Regions from separate parts of the Pseudomonas sp. Tri1 genome, predicted to be linked through region 2. Evidence: predicted binding sites of a transcription regulator. Region 2 holds the regulator's gene; each other region holds the start of a gene.
What was found. Region 2 encodes FliA, which starts transcription of late flagellar genes. Its sites were predicted from a motif close to CTAAAGTTTNNNNNNNNNNNGCCGNTAA; they were not measured.

Region 1: J9870_RS28365 (methyl-accepting chemotaxis protein) is a predicted target of FliA. The motif match lies at 4,197-4,224, and genes of this name have one in related genera.
Region 3: J9870_RS01870 (methyl-accepting chemotaxis protein) is a predicted target of FliA. The motif match lies at 2,111-2,138, and genes of this name have one in related genera.
Region 4: J9870_RS12345 (methyl-accepting chemotaxis protein) is a predicted target of FliA. The motif match lies at 1,787-1,814, and genes of this name have one in related genera.

Annotation. Positions count from the first base shown of each region.
Region 1 covers NZ_CP072913.1:6,471,176-6,476,828, forward strand. Annotated here, with positions in the region: gene J9870_RS28355 (YifB family Mg chelatase-like AAA ATPase) at 1-515, shown strand, start outside; gene J9870_RS28360 (aldose 1-epimerase family protein) at 522-1,736, opposite strand; gene J9870_RS28365 (methyl-accepting chemotaxis protein) at 2,110-4,086, opposite strand; gene J9870_RS28370 (LysR substrate-binding domain-containing protein) at 4,274-5,194, opposite strand; gene J9870_RS28375 (NorM family multidrug efflux MATE transporter) at 5,348-5,653, shown strand, end outside.
Region 2 covers NZ_CP072913.1:1,823,532-1,829,184, forward strand. Annotated here, with positions in the region: gene flhF (flagellar biosynthesis protein FlhF) at 1-880, shown strand, start outside; gene fleN (flagellar synthesis regulator FleN) at 997-1,827, shown strand; gene fliA (RNA polymerase sigma factor FliA) at 1,824-2,567, shown strand; gene J9870_RS08100 (chemotaxis response regulator CheY) at 2,734-3,105, shown strand; gene J9870_RS08105 (protein phosphatase CheZ) at 3,124-3,909, shown strand; gene J9870_RS08110 (chemotaxis protein CheA) at 3,940-5,653, shown strand, end outside.
Region 3 covers NZ_CP072913.1:426,937-432,589, forward strand. Annotated here, with positions in the region: gene J9870_RS01870 (methyl-accepting chemotaxis protein) at 164-2,068, opposite strand; gene J9870_RS01875 (16S rRNA (uracil(1498)-N(3))-methyltransferase) at 2,182-2,889, opposite strand; gene tatC (twin-arginine translocase subunit TatC) at 2,886-3,680, opposite strand; gene tatB (Sec-independent protein translocase protein TatB) at 3,677-4,096, opposite strand; gene J9870_RS01890 (twin-arginine translocase TatA/TatE family subunit) at 4,107-4,394, opposite strand; gene J9870_RS01895 (phosphoribosyl-ATP diphosphatase) at 4,419-4,751, opposite strand; gene hisI (phosphoribosyl-AMP cyclohydrolase) at 4,744-5,142, opposite strand; gene ubiB (ubiquinone biosynthesis regulatory protein kinase UbiB) at 5,224-5,653, opposite strand, start outside.
Region 4 covers NZ_CP072913.1:2,777,138-2,782,790, forward strand. Annotated here, with positions in the region: gene J9870_RS12345 (methyl-accepting chemotaxis protein) at 1-1,726, opposite strand, end outside; gene J9870_RS12350 (aldo/keto reductase) at 2,015-3,010, opposite strand; gene J9870_RS12355 (LysR family transcriptional regulator) at 3,123-4,046, shown strand; gene J9870_RS12360 (TetR/AcrR family transcriptional regulator) at 4,110-4,715, opposite strand; gene J9870_RS12365 (SDR family oxidoreductase) at 4,866-5,624, shown strand; gene J9870_RS12370 (NAD(P)-binding domain-containing protein) at 5,621-5,653, shown strand, end outside.

The sequences.
Region 1 (5,653 bases), 2.1 Mb from region 2:
GCGCCCGAGACCGTGTGCGCTTTCCGGCACGCTTTCAATTGGTAGCGGCGATGAATCCCTGTCCCTGTGGATATCTTGGCGAGCCCAGCGGTCGTTGCTCATGTACACCGGACATGGTGCAGCGCTACCGCAATAAACTCTCTGGCCCTCTGCTGGACCGCATCGACCTGCACCTGACCGTCGCCCGGGAGGCCACGGCGTTGAACCCAAGGCACGAACCCGGTGCCGATACCGCCACCGTCGCCGAGCAAGTGGCCCAGGCCCGGGAGCGCCAGCAAAAGCGTCAGGACTGCGCCAACGCTTTCCTGGATCTGCCGGGCTTGCGTCAGCATTGCAAATTATCCGCAATCGATGAAACGTGGCTGGAAACCGCTTGCGAGCGCCTGACCTTATCGCTACGAGCCGCCCACCGCCTGCTCAAGGTCGCCCGTACGTTGGCGGACCTTGAGCGGGTGGATCAAATCAGTCGCGAGCACCTGGCCGAAGCATTGCAGTATCGGCCCGCAACGCCCTGAAGTGCGTCATGGCTTGCTAAGGTCTACCAGCGGCGTATCCCGCACCTCGGTTTTCCGGCCACCCTGGATTTCATCGATGCGCTTGAGAGCCTTGTCCACGGCGCCCTTATCCGCCAACAGACTGTAGTGGATCTTGAATTGCTTCTGCTCTTTCGGCGCGATGGTAGGCACCAGGTTCAGCGGCCGCTGATACCGGCGGTTATAGGAAAAGCTGGTGCCAGGCTCCAGCCCGGTCACGTAGCCCTGGCCTTGGGTATCGGTGTTTTTCCACAGGGAGAATACCGGAAGCGTAGCGGTGTTGAAGCCCACCGACACACCGAGGCTGCCGGCCTTGTTATGCAAGACGGTGAGCGTATCGCCCTTGGAATCGGCGTACGGCACGACGTTATAGACGGTTTCGTCGTAATCCTTGGTGGGCGCGCGGTACGTCTGCCAATCAGGCAAATCGCCCTTGGCCTTATCGTTAAACGGCGAGACCTGCTGCACCGGTGCAGCGAAACGAGCGCCCTGCTCCAGGAAAGGTGTGCTGAAGTTGCTGTGATAGAGCGCCTGGTATTCCTTCGGGTAGTCGCCGTTGTTGGTCAACGTATCGTTGAGTGCGAAAGTCACACTGCCAGGCTCGGTGACCAGTTCGGTCTGCACCGAGAAGTCGACCTTCTTGAAGGCCTGCTCCTTCAACTCGCCCCGAAGGGTGATGGCGTATGGAGGCTTTTCATCGATGTGCAAAGTGACTTTGTTGGCCGGGATGTTGGCTGCGCGACCATGCAGCGTCAGCAATTCACCGTTATCCATACCGGGATGGCCGACCCATTCGTAGCCACAGCGGGTCACCAGCTCATTGAAACCTTCGAGCCAGCCCAATCCGCCACGGCCATTGAGTTCGATGAACGCTGGATTGACCACTTCCTTGACCGGCGAATCCCAGCCCATGCGCACATTGCCGACCGACGCCTGCAGCACATTCATGCCTCGGGTCGGAACCACTGATAACTTCATGGTGCCGTTGTCGATATCGACGATGCTGACGCCCTCTTGCCGGCCACCATGCAGGGTGCGCATCGTCACGGAAAAGGGTTTGTCGGTTTTCACGCCGAGTTGTTGGCTGGTGATTTGCCAGGGTTGAGCCGCTTTATCGGTATCGAGCAGAACATAATCCCAAGCCATGGCATGGGAAGCAGCGCCCAAGGCGCTAAGGGCAACGAGGAGCTTGAGCGAATTCATGGACAGGGCCTTTTATTGGAGTTGTGCGGTTTTTATAGACTTGAAGAAACGTTTCAGCAAGCACAAAAACGGCAACATCTCTGAAAAAAACACAATTGGAGGGAAAGCTTTGTGGGAGAGGGTTGATCGCGAAGGCGGTGGGTCAGTCAGCGGTTGATGTTGGCTGTGCCGCCGTCATCGCGAGCAAGCTCGCTCCCACACCGATTCCCGGCGGGCACCAGAAGTGTGTCACCGCAATTCCCTTGTGGGAGCGAGCCTGCTCGCGATAGCAATAGCTCAGTTGGTGGAGATGCTGACTGTACCGCTGCCATCGCGAGCAAGCTCGCTCCCACGCTGATCCCGGGGGAGCTTGCTCGCGTTGGTTCCATAGGCCTCAGCGGAACCGATCAACCTCTTGGCGCAGGTCTTGGGCCAGTTTTTCCAGTTCCTTGGCGGTGACCGCCAGGTTCGAGACCACCTGGCGCTGTTCGCTGTTGGCCATGGCGATGCTTTGCAGGTTGCTGCTGAGCAGGGTCGCAGTGCTGCTTTGTTCCTGGGTGGCGGTGGTGATGGCGGCGAACTGTTGGCCGGCAGAACGGCTCTGCTCATCGATGCGCGCCAGGGCCGAGGCCACGTTGGCGTTGCGCGAGAGGCCTTCCTGCATCAACAGGTTGCCCTGTTCCATGGTGCTGATGGCGTTGCCGGTTTCCTGCTGGATGCTGTGGATCATGCCGGAAATTTCGTCAGTGGCCTGGCGGGTACGGGATGCCAGGCTGCGCACTTCGTCAGCCACCACGGCGAAACCACGCCCCTGCTCACCGGCACGGGCGGCTTCGATGGCGGCGTTCAAGGCCAGCAGGTTGGTCTGCTCGGCAATCGAAGTGATGACACCGACGATACCGCCGATTTCCTGGGAACGCTGGCCCAAGGTGTTGATCACCGTAGCAGTGCTGTTCAACGCGCTGGCGATTTGCTCCAGGGACGACGAAGCCTCATCCATCGATGTACGACCGATCTGAGTCTGCTGGGCGTTTTCCTGGGCCAAGCGCTGGGTGTTGCCCATGTTATCGGCGATATCCAGCGAGGTAGCGCTGAACTCTTCCACCGCGCCAGCCATGCTGGTGATTTCCCCGGACTGCTGCTCCATCCCTTCGTAAGCCCCGTTGGACAACCCGGACAGGGCCTGGGCCCGGCTGTTGACCTCTTGCGAGGCTTTGCGAATGTGCTCGACCATGGTCGACAGGGCCTGGCTCATCTGGTTGAAAGCGCGAGCCAGTTGGCCGATTTCGTCATGGCTCGACACATTCAGACGCACGCTCAGGTCGCCAGCGCCCAACGCTTCGGCCTGGCGCACCAGGTCTCCCAATGGCGCCAGCTTGCTGCGCAGCAGCCACATGGCCGCACCGACCGCCAGCAACATCGCCAACAGGCTGCCAATGGCCAGTTGCGTACCGACGCTCCAGGTCACGGCACGGATTTCAGCTTTCGGCATGCTTGCCACGACCGCCCACGGCCCGCCTGTAAATGGCACGGCCACGCTGTAGAAGTCTTCGGCGGTATCGCTCCAGAACGCCCCTTTACCCGGTTTCTTGACCAAGCCAACGATGGTAGTAGCAGCTTGGTCCAAGGCTTGGACGCCGGCCGGTGGCACCAACCATTTGTTTTGCTCGTCCAGCAAGGCCAGCGAACCGGTCTGGCCGATGCGGAAGCGCTTGAGGTTCTCGAACTGCGCGTTCTGCGCGTCGGTGTAATCGAATCCAACGTACAACACGGCGATTACCTTACCGCTGCTATCACGTACGGGTGTGTACTGCGACATGTAGAAGCGCCCAAAGAGCAAGGCTCGACCAATGTAGCTCTGCCCACTCATCACCGGGCCATATGCCGGACCGGCCCGGTCGAGCATGGTACCGATGGCCCGCGTACCGTCCTGCTTGCTCAGCGACGTGCTGATACGAATGAAATCGTCACCGCTGCGCACGAATACCGTGGCCACCCCGGCGGTTGTTTGCTTGAATTCGTCAACTTCCTGGAAGTTGTTGTTCAGCACCTGGCTGCCCAGGTTCAGGCTCGGCGTCTGGACGCCCGCCACCGCAACCATCTGATCCGGGTTCACGCTCAGGCCCGCACTGAAACGCTTCTCGAACAGCCCGCTCAACCGCTGGGTGCTTTCACGCAAAGTCTCGTGGAAGGTGTTGAGCTGGTCGGCCATCAGTCGCGCTTCGCTGGCCAGATGTTCTTCACGGGTGGCAAGGTTGGCAGTATCCAGCGAACGCAGGGCAAAGACAGTGCTGCCGGAGATCACGACCGCCAGTATCACGGCAAGGGCAAGGCCTAGCTGTGAGGCGATTCGGGCACGAGGTTGAGACATGACGGCTCCTGGCCGAGAGACCGGATCATCCTGATCACGTCGCGCACTCGGCATTTTATTCGGGTGTATGTAGGTAGGCTCTTTCTAATACGAAAGTACTATCTCCAACACATTCGGCGGCGAAACCGAATACTTGAGCGGTTTAGGCGGAATAACGCCAAGTGGCTAGCACGGCTCCTGCATCGTTTCAGCCAAGACGCTCTACGACGGGCAATTGCATGGCCTTCACCTCGCTTAGGAGAAAATCGCTGAGTCGACGCAAACGTTCACCTCCGGGCCGGGTTTTCGGCCAGACCAGGTAATAGTGCTCACCGCTGGCCACAGCGGTCGGCCAAGGCAGGCTCAAGCGGCCTTGGGCGACGTCCTCGGCCACCATCAGCAAGTCGCCCATGGATACGCCATAACCACGGGCCGCGGCGATCATGCCCAGCTCCAGCGTATCGAACACCTGTCCCCCCTTGAGCGAGACCTTGTCCGACAGCCCCATACGTTGCAGCCAGTTGCGCCAGTCACGGCGATCCGGCGTGGGGTGCAGCAGTTCGGCGCTGGCCAACCGCGCCACATCCCAGGGCTGGTCGTTCAACAGGTTCGGCGCGCCCACCGGGATCAGCTCCTCGGGGAACAGCAGGCTGGCTTCCCAGTCCGCAGGAAAATGCCCATTGCCCAGAAGCACAGCGCAATCGAAGGGCTCGGTGTTGAAGTCCACCGCATCGATATCCATCCAGGCGCTGGTCAGTTGCACCTCGTTGCCAGGTTGCAGATGCCGGAACCGACTCAGGCGCGCCAGCAGCCAGCGCATAGTGAGGGTCGACGGCGCTTTCATGCGCAGGATGCCGTCTTCACCATGCAATGTATGGCAGGCTCGCTCCAGCGCCATGAAACCGTCCCGTACACCCGGCAGCAACAACCGCGCCGCCTCGGTCAACTGAAGATTGCGACCACTGCGCTGAAATAACCGGCAGGCAAAGTGCTCCTCAAGCGTACGAATATGCCGACTGACTGCACTTTGAGTAATCGACAACTCTTCCGCTGCCCGGGTAAACGAGCTGTATCGCGCCGCTGCTTCGAATGCCCGCAGCGCATAAAGAGGAGGAAGACGACGAGACATCAGGAAAACTCCTATAGCGTTGGATCAAACCCTACCAGAAAATCTTTTCTGCATGAGTTTTAATCATGCCAGCGATCTTTTTTATCCTTTTGTGCAAACCGCCAGAAGCACCGAGAATCATCGCTTTACTGCCTTGTTTAAACATGGAGTGTGATGATCATGCGGCATCCGGCGCGTACCGAACTCTGGGCCATCCTGCGGCTGGCGGGGCCGTTGATTGCCTCGCAGTTGGCGCACATGCTGATGGTCCTGACTGACACGTTGATGATGGCGCGCCTGAGCCCCGAAGCGCTGGCCGGTGGCGGGCTCGGCGCAGCCAGCTATTCATTCGTGTCGATTTTCTGCATTGGCGTCATCGCGGCGGTGGGTACGTTGGTGGCGATCCGTCAGGGCGCCGGCGATGTCGAAGGCGCCACTCGCCTGACCCAGGCCGGGCTGTGGCTGGCGTGGCTGATGGCG
Region 2 (5,653 bases):
GCTCGGCTCCCTGGCCTGGAACCAGCTGCAAGGCAGCCGTCCGGCCCAGGCCAACCTGTGGCGTCGCCTGCAACGCATCGGCCTGTCCGGCCCTTTGTCCCGGGACCTGCTGGCGCTGATCAACGGTATCGAAGAGCCTCGTCAGGCCTGGCGCATGTTGCTGGCGCACCTGGCGCGGATGATCGCCACGCCGGAAGTCGAGCCGCTGGAAGAGGGTGGGGTGATTGCGATGGTCGGCCCGGCCGGCATGGGCAAGACCACCACCCTGGCCAAGCTCGCGGCCCGTTATGTACTCAAGTACGGTGCCCAGAGCATCGCCCTCGTGAGCATGGACAGTTTCCGCATCGGCGCCCAGGAACAACTCAAGACCCTGGGCCGAATCCTCAATGTGTCGGTGACCCACGTGGATCCGGGGCAATCCCTGGCTCAAGCGCTGGAACCGCTGCTGCGCAAACGCGTCGTGCTGATCGATACTGCCGGCCTGCAAGCCAGTGATCCGGCCCTGCGCATGCAGCTTGAAAGCCTGGCCGGGCGCGGTATTCGGTCAAAAAATTATCTCGTGTTGGCAACCACCAGCCAAAAACAGGTTCTAACCGCCGCATACCACAGCTACAAACGCTGCGGGCTGGCTGGCTGCATCCTGACTAAGCTGGACGAAACGGCAAGCCTGGGCGAGGTGTTGAGCCTGGCGATCGGTCATGAGCTACCGGTGGCCTACCTGACCGACGGGCCGCGGATCCCGGATGATTTGCATCTGCCGCGCCGTCATCAATTGGTCAGTCGTGCCGTGAGTGTGCAAATGCAGGAAGAACCCAGCGAAGAAGCCATGGCTGATATGTTCGCTGACATCTACCACAGCCCGACCAAGCAGGTCGGCTGAGGTAATCATGAATATTTTTTGTACCTACATCGATGGTCTGCCATGCATTGTTCCGAATGTGAACGCGCAGCCAGTAATGTGGCCTCCGTCTAAGTAAGACAAGGTAAAGAACGAACATGGGCAGCATGCATCCCGTACAGGTGATCGCGGTGACCGGCGGCAAAGGTGGCGTCGGGAAGACTAACGTGTCAGTGAACTTGTCCCTGGCTCTGGCAGAGCTTGGCCGACGGGTCATGCTGCTGGACGCCGACCTGGGCCTGGCGAACGTCGATGTGCTGCTGGGGCTAACCCCCAAGCGCACGCTGGCGGACGTGATAGAGGGCCGCTGTGAACTGCGCGACGTGCTGCTGCAGGGACCGGGCGGGATTCGTATCGTACCGGCTGCCTCCGGCACCCAGAGCATGGTTCACCTGACCCCGGCCCAGCACGCGGGCCTGATCCAGGCATTCAGCGACATCGGTGACAACCTCGATGTGCTGGTGATCGACACCGCTGCCGGTATCGGTGACTCCGTCGTCAGTTTCGTGCGCGCGGCCCAGGAAGTGTTGCTGGTGGTCTGCGACGAACCGACCTCCATCACCGACGCCTATGCCCTGATCAAACTATTGAACCGCGACTACGGCATGAACCGCTTCCGCGTCCTGGCCAACATGGCCCAGAGTCCGCAGGAAGGGCGCAACCTGTTCGCCAAGTTGACAAAGGTCACGGATCGTTTCCTGGACGTCGCCCTACAATATGTCGGCGCTGTGCCCTACGACGAAAGCGTACGCAAGGCCGTCCAGAAACAACGTGCCGTTTATGAAGCCTTTCCCCGTTCCAAATGCGCGCTGGCGTTCAAGGCTATCGCCCAGAAGGTGGATACCTGGCCACTGCCGGCCAACCCTCGTGGGCATCTGGAGTTTTTCGTCGAGCGTCTCGTGCAACAAACAGCAGGGCCCGTGTTATGACAGCCAGCGGTTACAACCATCTCTACAAAAAATCGGCACGGGACGCCCAATATGAATTGATTGAGCGTTATGCACCCCTGGTCAAGCGCATCGCCTATCACTTGCTGGCGCGGTTGCCGGCCAGTGTCCAGGTCGAGGACTTGATCCAGGCGGGCATGATCGGCCTGCTCGAAGTGTCGAACAAATACGACGCGAGCAAGGGCGCCAGTTTCGAGACGTATGCCGGTATCCGCATTCGTGGGGCGATGCTCGATGAAGTCCGCAAGGGCGATTGGGCGCCGCGTTCGGTGCACCGCAATACCCGCATGGTCAGTGACGCGATCCGCGCTATTGAAGCTAAAACCGGGCGTGACGCTAAAGATCACGAGGTTGCGGCCGAACTCCAGTTGAGTCTCGACGATTATTACGGGATTTTGAACGATACCTTGGGCAGTCGCCTGTTCAGTTTCGATGACCTGTTGCAGGACGGCGAACACGAAGGGCTGCACGAGGATAACGCGAGTGCTCACATGGAGCCGTCGCGTGACCTGGAAGATGAGCGTTTCCAGAGCGCGCTGGCGGATGCGATTGCCAATTTGCCGGAGCGTGAGCGACTGGTCTTGGCGCTGTACTACGACGAAGAGCTGAACCTCAAGGAAATCGGTGAGGTCCTGGGGGTCAGCGAATCGCGGGTCAGCCAGTTACACAGCCAGTGCGCGGCCCGTTTGCGGGGGCGTTTGGGGGAGTGGCGAGCGCGCTGACAGCTGTGTGGGAGCACTGCGAACGGGGTTGGTCTGGCATACGTCGCACCAGTCTCCATCCGTGGGGCTCCAGGCCGTTGTCGAGTGTTGTGCCGGATTGATTGAAATGGCGCGTTCAGGTGCTGGACACGTTTAAGACTGCTTGGAGGTCGAATTGGACAAGAACATGAAAATCCTCATCGTTGATGACTTCTCAACGATGCGGCGGATCATAAAAAACCTGTTGCGTGACCTTGGGTTCACCAACACGGTCGAGGCCGACGATGGCACCACTGCCATTCCGGTTCTCAACAGCGGGAGCATCGACTTTCTGGTGACTGACTGGAACATGCCCGGCATGACCGGTATCGACTTGCTGCGCCATGTGCGCGCCGACGAAAAACTCAAGCACCTTCCGGTGCTGATGGTAACTGCCGAAGCCAAGCGCGAGCAGATCATCGAAGCGGCCCAGGCCGGTGTGAACGGCTATGTGGTCAAACCCTTCACGGCCCAGGCGTTGAAAGAGAAGATCGAAAAAATCTTCGAACGCATCGGTTAACGGCGCCACGGGGGAGCTATGGACAACGAATCTTCAATGGGCGACTTCGAATCGACCCTGAAAAAACATGCCCGCGAACTGGTCGACAGCCTTGAAAAAGGCCGCTTTGGCGATGCGGTTCAAATGATCCATGAGCTCAACCAGACCCGTGACCGTGGTCTGTATCAGGAAGTGGGCAAGCTCACGCGTGAACTGCACAGCGCGATTGTCAATTTCCAGATCGACCCGAATATGCCGCAGGCCGAGGAAGTCTCGCAGATCACCGATGCCACCGAGCGTCTGGGTTATGTGGTCAAGCTGACCGAAGCTGCGGCCAACCGCACCATGGACCTGGTGGAAAGCGCAACGCCGCTGGTCAATGGCCTGAGCGACGAAGCCCAGGCCTTGAGCACCGACTGGGGTCGGTTCATGCGCCGCGAAGTAGGGGCTGAAGAGTTTCGGGAGCTGGCCCGTCGGGTCGACGGTTTCCTGACGCGCAGCAGCACCGAGAACCGCGCGGTGGCAAGCAATCTCAACGACATTCTGCTGGCTCAGGACTATCAGGACCTGACCGGTCAAGTGATCAAGCGCGTAACCCAATTGGTCACCGAAGTAGAAAGCAATTTGCTCAAACTGGTGTTGATGGCCAGCCAGGTCGACCGCTTTGCCGGCATCGAACACGACCGTGAAGCGATGCTTGCTGAAAAAGATCCACAAAAACATCTCTCGCAGGGTGAAGGTCCGCAGATTCATGCCGATAAAAGAGAAGACGTTATGTCCGGTCAGGACGATGTGGACGATTTGCTGTCCAGCCTTGGATTCTGAGTTTTAGCCCTGTTTTAGGAGCAGCCATTAATGAGCTTCGGCGCCGATGAAGAGATCCTTCAGGATTTCCTGGTTGAGGCCGGCGAGATTCTAGAGCAACTGTCTGAGCAACTGGTCGAGCTGGAAAGTCGACCCGATGATGCAGACTTGCTCAATGCAATTTTTCGCGGTTTCCACACTGTAAAAGGAGGCGCCGGCTTCCTCCAGCTCAATGAGCTGGTGGAGTGCTGCCACATTGCCGAAAACGTGTTCGACATCCTGCGCAAGGGTGAGCGCCGCGTTGATTCGGAACTGATGGACGTGGTGCTCGAAGCGCTGGATGCGGTCAACAGCATGTTCAGCGAAGTGCGCGAGCGCTCGCCGATCACCGCTGCCACCCCTGAGTTGCTCGCTGCGCTGGCACGCCTGGCCGAGCCACAATCGGCTGACGAATCCGCTCCGGTTGTCGAGACGGTCGTTGAAGAACCGGTCGCCGAGGAGTCGGGCGACATCACCGATAACGAATTTGAACAATTGCTGGACTCGCTGAACGCCGTCAAGGCTGAAGCCGCTGCCCCGCCGGCCCCCGTTGTGCCGGCCACCGAGGCAACTGCTGCTGCCAGCGATGAAATCACCGACGACGAGTTCGAGTCGTTGCTCGATCAGCTTCATGGCAAAGGCCAGTTCGCGCCCGATGCGGTCGTTCCTGCAGCGACCCCGGCCGCCCCGAAAGCGGCGGGCGACAATTCCGATATTACCGACGACGAATTCGAGGCTTTGCTCGATCAGTTGCACGGCAAGGGCACGTTTGCCGTTGAAGCGCTGGATTCAGCCATCGCTTCTGCGCCGACGCCGGCCAAGCCCACCGCTGCGGCGGCGGGCAGTGACCTGATCAGCGATCACGAATTCGAATCGCTGCTCGATGAACTGCACGGCAAAGGCAAGTTCAGTGAAGTCGGGAAGGCCACGGCTGCCCCTACTGCGGGCACTGCCGCCACTGCTGCGCCGGCGGCCAAGGCTGCGCCAAAACCCGCGGCCAAGGCACCGGAACCGAAGGCCGAGACGCCCAAGCCGGCTGCGGCAGCTGCCCCGGCAGCAGCCCGTGCCCCGGCGGCTGCGCCAGCGGAAAAACCGGCCAGCGAAGCCGAAACCACTGTCCGGGTCGACACCGCACGCCTGGACGAGATCATGAACATGGTCGGCGAACTGGTGCTGGTGCGTAACCGTCTGGTACGCCTGGGTCTCAACAGCCAGGACGAAGCCATGTCCAAGGCTGTGTCGAACCTCGATGTGGTCACGGCGGACCTGCAGACCGCGGTCATGAAGACCCGGATGCAGCCGATCAAGAAAGTCTTCGGGCGCTTCCCGCGCCTGGTTCGTGACCTGGCTCGCCAGCTCAAGAAAGAAATCAACCTGGAACTGGTGGGCGAAGAGACCGACCTGGACAAGAACCTTGTCGAGGCCCTGGCCGACCCGCTGGTCCACTTGGTGCGCAACGCCGTCGACCACGGCATCGAGTCGCCGGAAGAGCGCGAAGCCTCGGGCAAGGTTCGCAGCGGCAAGGTGGTGCTGGCCGCCGAGCAGGAGGGCGACCACATCCTGTTGTCGATCTCCGACGACGGCAAAGGCATGGACCCGAACGTGCTGCGTTCCATCGCAGTCAAGCGCGGTGTGATGGACAAGGATGCCGCCGATCGCCTGAGCGACACCGAGTGCTACAACCTGATCTTCGCCCCGGGCTTCTCGACCAAGACCGAGATTTCCG
Region 3 (5,653 bases), 1.4 Mb from region 2:
AAGAGTATCGACCATGTCACGGGGATCTGTAGAAAATAGGTGGGGGCATTGCTGCGGTGAGGGCGCTCGGCTGCGAGCGCTCGTCAGTCCAAGCGAGGTGGGTGGCCGCTCGCGCCCAGCGGGCGCAGAGCCCTCTCCATGGGGTGTATGCCTGCCCTTGAGGTTAGACCTTGAAGCGTCCTACCAGTGTCTGCAAGTGAACGCCCAGCCGCGCCAGTTCGGCACTGGAGGCGGCGGTTTCCTCGCTGGAAGCGGCGGTCTGTTCGGAGATATCGCGCACGTTCACGACGCTGCGGTTGATCTCTTCGGCCACGGCGCTCTGCTGCTCGGCTGCGGCGGCGATCTGCTGATTCATCGATTGGATTGCCGAGACAGTACGGGTGATGTTTTCCAGTGAGCCGCCGGCGCGCCGGGTCAGTTCGACGCTGCTGTCGGTCAGGTTGCGGCTGTTGTCCAGGGTGGTCGCGACCTGTTCGGTGCCCGATTGCAGGCTGCCGATCAGCGCTTCGATTTCTTCGGTGGACTTCTGGGTTCGCTGGGCCAGGCCACGAACCTCGTCGGCCACCACCGCAAAACCACGTCCGGCGTCACCGGCCCGAGCCGCCTCGATGGCGGCGTTGAGGGCCAGCAGGTTGGTTTGCTGGGCGACGGATTTGATCACGTCCAGCACTCTGCCGATCTTGTCACTCTCGCGTTTGAGATGACCCATGGCTTCGGTGGAGTTGCCCACTTCCTTGGACAGGCGTTCGATCTGGGCGATGGCTTCACCCACCACTTTTTCGCCTTCGCGAGCCTGCTGGTCCGCGGCGACCGCTGCTTCGGAGGCTTGCTCGGCATTGCGCGCCACTTCCTGCACCGTGGCGGTCATTTCGTGCATGGCGGTGGCGACCTGATCGGTTTCCACTTTCTGGCTGTTGACCCCGGCGCTGGTCTGTTCGGTAACGGCCGAGAGCTGTTCGGCGGCGCTGGCGATTTGTGTGACGCTGTCGCTGATACCGCCGATCAATTGGCGCAGACCCACGGTCATGCTCTGCATGGCACGTTGCAGTTGGCCCAGTTCGTCGCGGCGCTCGGAGCTGAGGTTGTGGGTCAAGTCACCTGCCGCCACGCGCTCGGCGACCTTGAGGGTCTGCTCCAGCGGGCTGACGATCTGCCGGGTAATGGCCATGGCTGCGATCACCCCGAGCAACAGGGCCAGCGCGGCGGCTGAAACCAGGAGCATTTTGGCTTTGTCGGCATCATGGTCGCGCACGACTGTTTGAGACAGGGTGAGGTCTCTACTGGCCCCGCGTAGCACAATTCCCAAGTCGGACATGCGCTGGATAGCGGCAGCGCTGGCGGTCTGGGCTTCACGGAACTGGCTGACTGCAGCACGATAGGTCTTGAACGACTCGTTGGCCTGTTGCAGATTGACGGCGTGTTCATCGGGCAGTTGGGCCGGCAGGCTGCCGAGGATTTTCAACGCGTTATCGATGGCATCCAGGGCCGGTTGTTCGGCGTCGGCCTGACCGCTGTAGGTATAGCCGCGAACCTGATAGCGGGCTTGCTGGATTGCCTTGCCCAGGCTTACCACACTGTCGAGTTGAGTAGCGTTGCCGCCTTGCCGTATGGCGTTTTCAACGCTGGCGACGCGGGCCACGGCATTATCCGCGCTGGCGCCCAATTTTCCGCGCGCACCCTCACGACTGGCAATGGCACGGGTCAACTCGGCGAAGGCAACCTTGTAGTCGGCGACAGCGGCCAGTTGTTTGTCGATGAGTGCTACATCGGCAGGCTGCTCGACCGGTTGACGGGCGGTCTGGAGCCCGGGCTCCAATTTGCCGATCAGATCGTTGATTTCCCCCGGACCTTTTTCACCGCGGGTCGAGTAATAGTCCATGCGTGCAGAGCGCAGGTCCTTGGTCAGGTCGTTCAGGCTGGCGATGAGCCCCAGCGTATCGCCGCGGGCAATCACGCTACCCAGGCCGGTCCATCCGGTGAAGGCGATCATCAAGGTTAAGAGCAGTACCAGACCGAAACCGAAGCCGAGTTTGCGATTGACGCCTACGTTACCTAGCCATTGGAACATGCTGATACTCCCTTGGAGGGCGAAACTGCTTTGTATAAAGCACTATCGGCCCATCAGGGGGGAACTGGAGAAATGAGCTAAATGAGCTTGGACACTGTGGCAAGCCACGGGGATCAGAACAACCGTGCGAGCAGGGCGGTGACCGCGGTCTCGACCCGCAGGATCCGCTCGCCCAATTGCACCGGTTGCAGGCCGGCCTTGGCCAGCAGGTCGATCTCGTAGGGAATCCAGCCGCCCTCCGGGCCGATCGCCAAGGTCACCGGCTCTGCCAGCGCACGCGGGCAGGGCGGGTAGTTGCCGGGATGACCGACCAGGCCCAAGGTGCCGTCGGTAATGGCCGGCAGGCGGTCTTCAACGAAGGGTTTGAAGCGTTTTTCGATGATGATTTCCGGCAGCACGCTGTCCCGGGCTTGTTCCAGGCCCAGGATCAGTTGCTCGCGAATGGCCTCGGGCTCGAGGAACGGCGTCTGCCAGAAGCTCTTTTCCACGCGATAGCTGTTGACCAGCACTACGCGCGGCACGCCCATGGTGGCGATGGTCTGGAACACCCGCCGGAGCATTTTCGGACGCGGCAGGGCCAGCACCAGGGTCAGCGGCAACTTGGCCGGTGCAGGCTGGTCGAGGGTCACTTGCAGTTCCGCCTCGCGGGCTTCCAGGCGCAGCACCTGGGCCGTGCCCATCAACCCGCCGATGCGCCCGACCCGCAGACTGTCACCGACGGCGCTGCGATGGACTTCCTGCATGTGGGTCAACCGGCGATCGCTCAGGATCACGCGGTCCGGCCCGATGAAATCGGCCTCTTCGAGCAGCAGCAGGTTCACGCTTGGGTCGCTGGCGGCTGGTCGTTATGGTCGTCGGCCGGCTGTTCGTGCGGCTCTTCACTGCGTTTGCGTACCAGGGCGCCGAACAGGATGCCGATCTCGAACAATAGCCACATCGGCACGGCCAGCAGGGTCTGGGAGAAGATGTCTGGCGGTGTCAGGATCATGCCGACCACGAAGCAGCCGATGATCACGTAGGGGCGGATCTTCTTCAGGTAGGCAACGTCAACCACGCCGATCCACACCAGCAGCACCACCGCCACGGGGATTTCGAACGCCACGCCGAAGGCGAAGAACAGCGTCATGACGAAATCCAGGTAACTGGTGATGTCGGTCATCATCTCCACGCCTGCCGGTGTAGCGGCGGCGAAGAACTTGAAGATCAGCGGGAATACGAAGAAATAAGCGAAGGCCATGCCGGTGTAGAACAGCAGGATGCTGGACACCAGTAGCGGCACGGCGATGCGTTTTTCATGCTTGTACAGGCCCGGTGCGATGAAGCCCCAGATCTGGTGCAGGATCACCGGGATCGCCAGGAACAGCGAGACCATCATGGTCAGCTTCAGAGGTGTCAGGAACGGCGATGACACGTCGGTGGCGATCATCGTCGCACCCACCGGCAGGTACTGGCGCAGCGGTGTGGAGACGAAGGTGTAGATCTGCTGGGTGAAGGAAAACAGCCCGGCGAAGATGATGAAAACCGCCGCGACGCAACGCAACAGGCGGGTGCGCAACTCGGTCAGGTGCGATACCAGCGGCATCGGCTGGTCGTTCTCGGGGATATCGCTCATGGGGCTCGCGGCGGCAAAGTAGGGTCGTTAGGCACTTCCGGCGTTGTCGCCGTCGGGGCGGGTTGCACCGGTTTGGCAGGCTCGGTCACCACGGGCGCCGAGTCATCCACCGAGGCCTGTGGCGCAATTGTCGGTTCGGCCACAGGTTGTACCGGCGTCGGTTCCTGCTGGGTCGGCGTGAAGATTTTCCGCGCCTCCTGCTCCAGGGACAGAATGTGTTCGTTGTGAAGTTGCCGACGAATCTCGTCGGCCCCGATTTCACGTTCAACTTCCTGTTTGATCGCGTTGAAGCTGCGCTTCAGTCGCCCGATCCAGAGACCGGCGGTGCGCGCAGCCCCCGGCAGACGCTCGGGGCCCAGCACCAGCAGGGCGACGAGGCCGACGAGCAGCAGTTCAGTGAAGCTGATCCCAAACATTAGTCAGTGCTCACGAGTCTTTACGGACGGGCTCTTCGACTTTCTGGGCCTGCACGTCGATGGTGTGCGGCGCATTCACAGGCTGGGCAGCCTGGGGGTGTACCGGTTGGGTCGGCTGCGCCGGTTGGCCGGGGGCCGCCGTAGGATCGGTGGGCTTTTCGTCATCGTTCATGGCCTTGCGAAAGCCCTTGATCGACTCGCCGACATCGGTGCCGAGGTTTTTCAGTTTCTTGGTACCGAACACCAGGACGACAACTACCAGAATGACGATCCAGTGTTTCCAGTCAAAAATACCCATGTGGCTATTCCTCTCAACAGTTGATCAGGTGGACGGACGCGAGGCTTTCTCGACGTGCCCGGACAGACCGAAACGACGGTCCAGTTCATCCAGTACAGCCTGTGGGTGCTGCCCCAGTTGGGCAAGCATGACCAGGCTGTGGAACCACAGGTCGGCGGTCTCGTAGATCACGTCGCTGCAATCGCCGCTGATGGCGGCGTCCTTGGCGGCGATGATGGTCTCGACCGATTCTTCGCCGACTTTTTCCAGAATCTTGTTCAAACCCTTGTGGTACAGGCTGGCGACATAGGAACTGTCGGCCGCGGCGCCTTTGCGCTCTTCCAGCACCTGGGCCAGGCGGGTCAGGGTGTCACTCATGGGTATGTCCTGAATAAATGGCATGCGGGTCCTTGAGCACGGGGTCGACGGTTTTCCAGTCGCCGTTCTCGAAGACGCGATAGAAGCAGCTTTGACGGCCGGTGTGGCAGGCAATCTCACCGACTTGCTCGACCATCAGGATGATGACGTCGCCGTCGCAGTCCAGGCGCATCTCATGCAGGTGCTGCACATGCCCGGATTCTTCACCTTTGCGCCACAGCTTGCCACGGGAACGTGACCAATAGATGGCGCGGTTCTCGGCGGCGGTCAGGGCCAGTGCTTCGCGGTTCATCCAGGCCATCATCAATACGCGCCCGGTCTTGTGATCCTGGGCGATGGCCGGCACCAGGCCGTCAGCGTCCCATTTGATCTCGTCCTGCCAGTTTTTCATCTTTGACTCCGACAATGGACCGCGCACCTGAAGTCGGCGGGCCCAGCGTTGAAACAGTGTGCCAGCGCGAACCGGTGCTGGCTATCGGCGAACGACCAGATACAAACCGACGATTATCATGATACCGGCCGGCCAGTGACCCAGTTGGCTCAACGGCCCACCGGTCGCCAGTACCGCGCCGCCGCCCAAGTGGGCCGCTCCCAGCAGGCGCAGGAACCAGTCGTCCCGGCGCTTGTGCCAGGGTGGCGCAGGATCGTGGGCATGCGGCTGGGACATGCGTTCGAGCAGGTCGCGGGTCATGTTGGCCAAGTGCGGGATCTGCTCGAACTGGCTCTGGACGTTGCCCAGCAAGGTCTTGGGGCTGACGCGCTCGCGCATCCAGCGTTCAAGGAAGGGCTGGGCGGTGTTCCACAGGTCCAGCTCTGGGTACAGCTGGCGACCGAGCCCTTCGATGTTCAACAGGGTTTTCTGCAACAGCACCAGCTGTGGCTGGACTTCCATGTTGAAGCGG
Region 4 (5,653 bases), 950 kb from region 2:
CGTTGAGCGCCAGCAGGTTGGTCTGCCCGGCGATTTGCTGAATCACCTGCACGATCGACTGGATACGCAGGCTTGAACTGGCGAGCGCACGCGCGCCGACCACCGCTTCACCGGCTTGCGTGGCCAACTGCTCCACGGTCGTGCCGGCCTGCTCGGCAACGGTGTTTTGCCGATCTATCGTGCCCGTCAGGTCATCCATCGACAGGTGCAGTTCACCCGAGTAATGCTTGATTTGCGTAGCCATCTCCGCTTGCTGCTGGCTGGCCTGTGCCAACACCTGGCCCAGGTCCGTCAGGCCGTCGAACACTGGCAGGATCGTGTTATCCAGGCCGCGGGTGTCCAAGGCGCTGTTGAAGTCATTCATCTTGAACGCCATGATCTGCTTGACCACTACGTGGTTCAGGCCCGCCAGCTTCTTGATCTGGCGACGCAGGAAGAAGGCTTTGAACTCGCCATAGTGGGCGATGAAGTTATCGACGTATTCATCGCTGAAACTGGCGCCCTTAGTGATTCGAAAGAAAAAGATCGCCGTGAGCGTCTGATTCAGGTTAAGGCCCAGGATTTCACCAAAAGTCGAGAAGCCGGCCAACGGCACATCACCGAAAATACCGGCCATGCTGCCCAGGTCGCTGCTGTTGTTGAGCCGGCGCAGGATGCAGTCGTTGAGAATGGCCGCTACCGGTCGACCGCCTTTGCCTCTGAGGAATTTCTCGTAGTCGATGCGGGTCGCTTCGCGAAGGGGCGTGCGCTTGACCATCACCAACTCTTCGCCGGGCGCAACGTCGCAGAACAGCTGAATGATTTGTTGTTGATAGTCAATGCGGGCAATGGAGCGCACGAACAGCTCTTCACCCACCCGGATGGCGAACGAGTAGTCGGCCAGTTTCTTTTCCAGCGCTTGGGCTGTGCACTCGAATGCGTCGCACAGTGCTTGCACCATGCTCTTGATGTTGCCACGGCTGTCGATGACCTGGTCAATGGTGCGGTCTTCCACCGATGCGGTCAGCACGTTGAAAGTCAACCCGGCCGGTTGGAAGTTCTGGCTTTTGAATACCCCGAAGCGCACATCCGCGGCGGTTTTCAGGAAGACTATTTGCGCATGGTTCTGGTAACTGCGCTGGCCGTCACTGATCAGGGTTTTCTTGAAATCAGTCTTGCCTCCGGCAGAGCCGCCGACGAACAGGCAAGGGAAACGCCCGGACTCGTAGAGCGCCTCCATAAAGAACGACTCGGACGCCGAAAGACCATCGAACACCACGTAGGCCAAGGTATCGCGGTGGTCAATGGGCGTGTTCACCCGCGCCTGTTTGATGTTGTTCACCAGCTTGGCAATTCGCTCACGCATGGCCAGGCGTTTGCCCCCGCTGCGAATGTCTTCGCACTCCAGCGGCACCATCACCACCTCGGCCGAGGCAATCACACTGGAATCAAACAGTTGCAGCACCACCCGGTCCCAGGTGTCGCCGGTCTGGCAGTACAGCGTGTTAGTGCCATTGCACAGCTCTCCAGACGTCGTGCACAGGCTGATAGCACTGTGGGCAAAGCGCTTTTTGACCTTGGCGGCGATCTGGTCGATGTCCAGGTGAGGGGAGACAAATCCGGTGACCAACACCGGTTCTACGCGCACGCTGGCCAGCGCCTGATCAAGTTCGCCAGCGCTACAAACCACGCTGACAGCACCTTGGGTGTGGGCTCGGGCCTTTTTGAAGAGATTCAGTAGATTCATGGCTGGACTCGTTGAGTGCGACGTGACGCATACAAGGTATACGTGCAGAGGCCTTACTCTGTATCGGCCACGGCTGGGTAGGCTGGAGCGAACTTGGCAGCAGTGGCTACGCAGAGGCGCCTGGCGGCGTTCAGGCTGTACGGCAACGCCTGCGCAGGATCCTTTGCGTATAACCCAGTCTCAAACTATCGATTTCCATCGGCCGCCCACAGTGTCCTTTCGTCTGTGTTGCCTGCGCCCAATGATTAGCGACTTTCGTACATACCCAGGGCAAACCCGGCGACTCGATCAGCCGTTCAATAGAGTCATCGTCTGCGCACTGTACCGATCGCCGGCTACAACCCCTTCGGCGGCAAAAATTTCATCCAGATGGGCCAGCTCATCGGCGCTCAATGCCAGCGTTGCGGCCGCGACATTGCTCTCCAGGTATTTGCGTTGCTTGGTGCCCGGGATCGGGATGACATCGTTGCCCTGAGCCAATACCCACGCCAGGGCCAGTTGCGAAGCACTGATGCCCTTGTTCGCAGCCAATGCCTTGACCCGCTCCACCAACACCAGGTTTCGACTGAAATTGTCGGCCTGGAAGCGTGGGTTGAAGCGGCGATAATCATCGGCGGCAAAATCGTCCGGGCTCTTCAGCTCACCCGTCAGAAACCCGCGGCCCAGCGGGCTGTAGGCGACGAAGGCAATGCCCAGGCGCCGACAGGTGTCGAGCACGCCATTGTGCTCAGGGTCACGGGACCACAGCGAGTATTCGCTTTGAACCGCAGCCAGTGGATGGACCGCATGGGCCCTTTGGATGGTCTCGGCGCTGGCTTCTGAGATGCCAATGTGACGGACCTTGCCTGCCTTGACCAATTCGGCCATGGCCCCGATGGTCTCTTCGATGGGAACGAGCGGGTCAACGCGGTGCTGATAGTAGAGGTCGAGGTAGTCGGTATTGAGCCGTTTGAGGCTACCCTCGACCGATTGCCTGACGTATTCGGGGCGGCCATTGACGCCTCGGGCATGGGGGTCGCTGCTGCGCACCAGGCCGAACTTGGTGGCCAGGCAAATGCTTTCACGCTTGCCGTGCAAGGCGCGTCCGAGCAGTTCTTCGTTGGTGTGCGGCCCATACATGTCAGCGGTGTCGAACAGCGTCACGCCCAGTTCCACGGCGCGGTGCAGCGTGGCGATCGCCTCTCGCTCATCCACCCCGGTGGTGTAGAAGTCCGACATGCCCATGCAGCCCAGGCCGATGGCTGAAACGTGTGGGCCGTGATGGCCGAGTTGGCGGGTCATCATGATGATTGCTCCTGGCTGTAAATGACCCGTTCAGTTTCCATGAGGCTGTTTTATGGATAAACCCGTGATTTTTGGTTTAACTATTCGTGATATCTAAATAGTGAGCCCGAAAATGGATCGATTACAGGCAATGCAGGTGTTCAGGCGCATCGTCGAACTGGGTGGTTTTGGCAAGGCGGCCGACGATCTGGGACTGCCCCGGGCCACTGTCAGCCTGTTGATACAGCAGCTGGAAACCCACTTGGGTGTGCAGCTGTTGCAACGCACCACGCGGCAAGTGCGTGCGACCCTCGATGGCGAGGCCTATTACCAGCGCTGCGGTCAACTGCTCGACGACCTCGACGACCTCGAGAGCGCGTTGTCGGTGCAGCGCAGCCAACCGCGCGGCACCTTGAAGGTGGACATGCCCATCGCCTTTGGCTGCACCTGGATCCTGCCGCACCTGCCGGACTTCTATCGGCGCTACCCGGGACTGCAGTTGGACGTCGGTTTCCACGACCGGCAAGTCCATCTGCAGCGCGAGGGCGTGGATTGTGCGATCCGTGCTGGCAATGTCGTCGACCAGGCCTTGGTGGCACGGCCCATTGTGCGGCTGCAACAACTGACCTGCGCCAGCCCCGACTACCTGGCTCGTTCGGGCACGCCCCAGCGGTTGGAGGACTTACCAGAACATCGAGCCATCAACTTCGCGTCGGGCAATGGGCGATTTTTTCCTTTCGAGTTCGAGGTGGCGGGGCAGTTGCATGAGTTGCAACTGCCGGGCGAACTGACTGTCAACAACGCCGACGCCTACGTGACGGCCTGTGAGGCAGGATTTGGCTTGATTCAAGTACCGCGTTACCACGTTCAACGGCAGTTGGCCGAGGGACGGCTGGTGCAAGTACTGAGTGAATACGCTGTGCCGTTGTGGCCGATTTCAGCGGTGTACCCGCCGCATCGACAGTTGTCGCCGCGGGTGCGGGTGTTTATCGACTGGGTGATCGAGCGGTTGCATGGGGTGGCGGATGTGCAGGGGGCGTTGATGGAGAGGGTGTAGGTGCGTTGTTCCGACCGAACTTGAGCCGTGCAGCCGCGGAGCTCAACATCGACGCAGTCTGGCTCACGCTTCAAGGGTATCCAGAGCTTTGGATGGCCAGGTCGATAACGCCTGCTCGACAACCGCCTCCAGTACATCGCGACTGAAACCGGCCTTTGCTTGAACCGCCATGCCGTGTGTCATCGCCATCACAAAGGCGGCCAGTGCCGTACAGTTGGCCGTCTCGGGCAGATCGCCTTCCTGCTTTGCCCGCTCGAAGCGCTCACGTAGCGAGGTCTCTGCGGTTGCGCGTGCCTCGATCAGGGTGCATCGGATGGGTTCGGCATCGTCCGAGCCAGCCAATGCGCCATGGATGCCGAGACACCCCTTGCGATCCGGGTAACGGGTACTCAGCTCGACCGCTCCGCGAAGGATGTGTGCTGCTACCTCCAGCGAGGTGGGTTGTTCCAGCGCCGCGGGGAAAAAATCCAGATAGTGCTCGTAATAGCGTTCAAGTGCTCGGCGGAACAGCGCCTCCTTGTTGCCGAACGCCGAGTAGAGCGCCGGACGCTCGACCCCCGTGGCTTGTGTCAGATCGGTGTAGGACGCGCCCTCATAGCCTTTGCGCCAAAATACGCAAAGCGCTGCGTCCAGCGCCTTATCCACGTCGAACTCGCGCTGACGCCCCATTAAATCACCTCGGCTTTTTTCATAACGAGCGATATTAAACCGCTTGACGGCCGCTGTCCAAATTCATACTGTTCGTTACGTTAACGGTCGTTATGGTTTCTAGTGTCCTCGTAACGAGGATGTTCAGACATTCAGAAAGAGGGTTCTTCCGTGCAAAAATTACTGACAGGCAAGGTTGCACTCGTCACTGGTGGTTCACGCGGGCTCGGCGCCGCCGTAGCACAAGCGCTCGCTGATCAGGGGGCGGATGTTGCGATCAGCTACGTTGCATCGGCTGCGAAGGCCAACGCTGTCGTCGAGAGTTTGAAGGCCAAGGGTATCCGAGCGTTTGCTATCCAGAGTGACCAGGCCGACATGGCTGCAGCCAAGCCATTAATCGACAAGGTGGTCGCTCATTTCGGCAAGCTCGATATTCTCGTCAATAATGCAGCGATCGCCGTTCAGGGCAAACTGGTCGACGATCCCAGTCTCGACACAGTCAATCTCGATCGCCAGTGGCAAATCAACGTCCTGGGCGCGGTGGCCACCACGCGTGCAGCTGCGCCGGTACTGCCGGAAGGTGGCCGGATCATCTTCATCGGCTCCCTTCTCGGCGGTCATGTCCCATTCGCCGGTGCCGCTGATTATGCGGGAACCAAGGCCGCGATTGCCGGATATGCCAGGGGCGTTGCCCGGGATCTTGGTGGACGCAATATCACCGTCAACGTTGTCCAGCCCGGCATCATGCCGACCGACATGGCGGCAGAGGTGCTGGGCGAAGGTGTGCCCGACGCGATCCTGGACCTGCATCCGATCCGCCGGATTGCGACGCTCGAAGAGGTGTCGGCCACGGTCTGTTTTCTGGCGGGGCCGAATGGGGGCTATATCACCGGCAGTGCCATCGATGTGGCTGGAGGTCTGAGCATTTGACGATCTCCAGCAAAAGAGCGGTCATGACC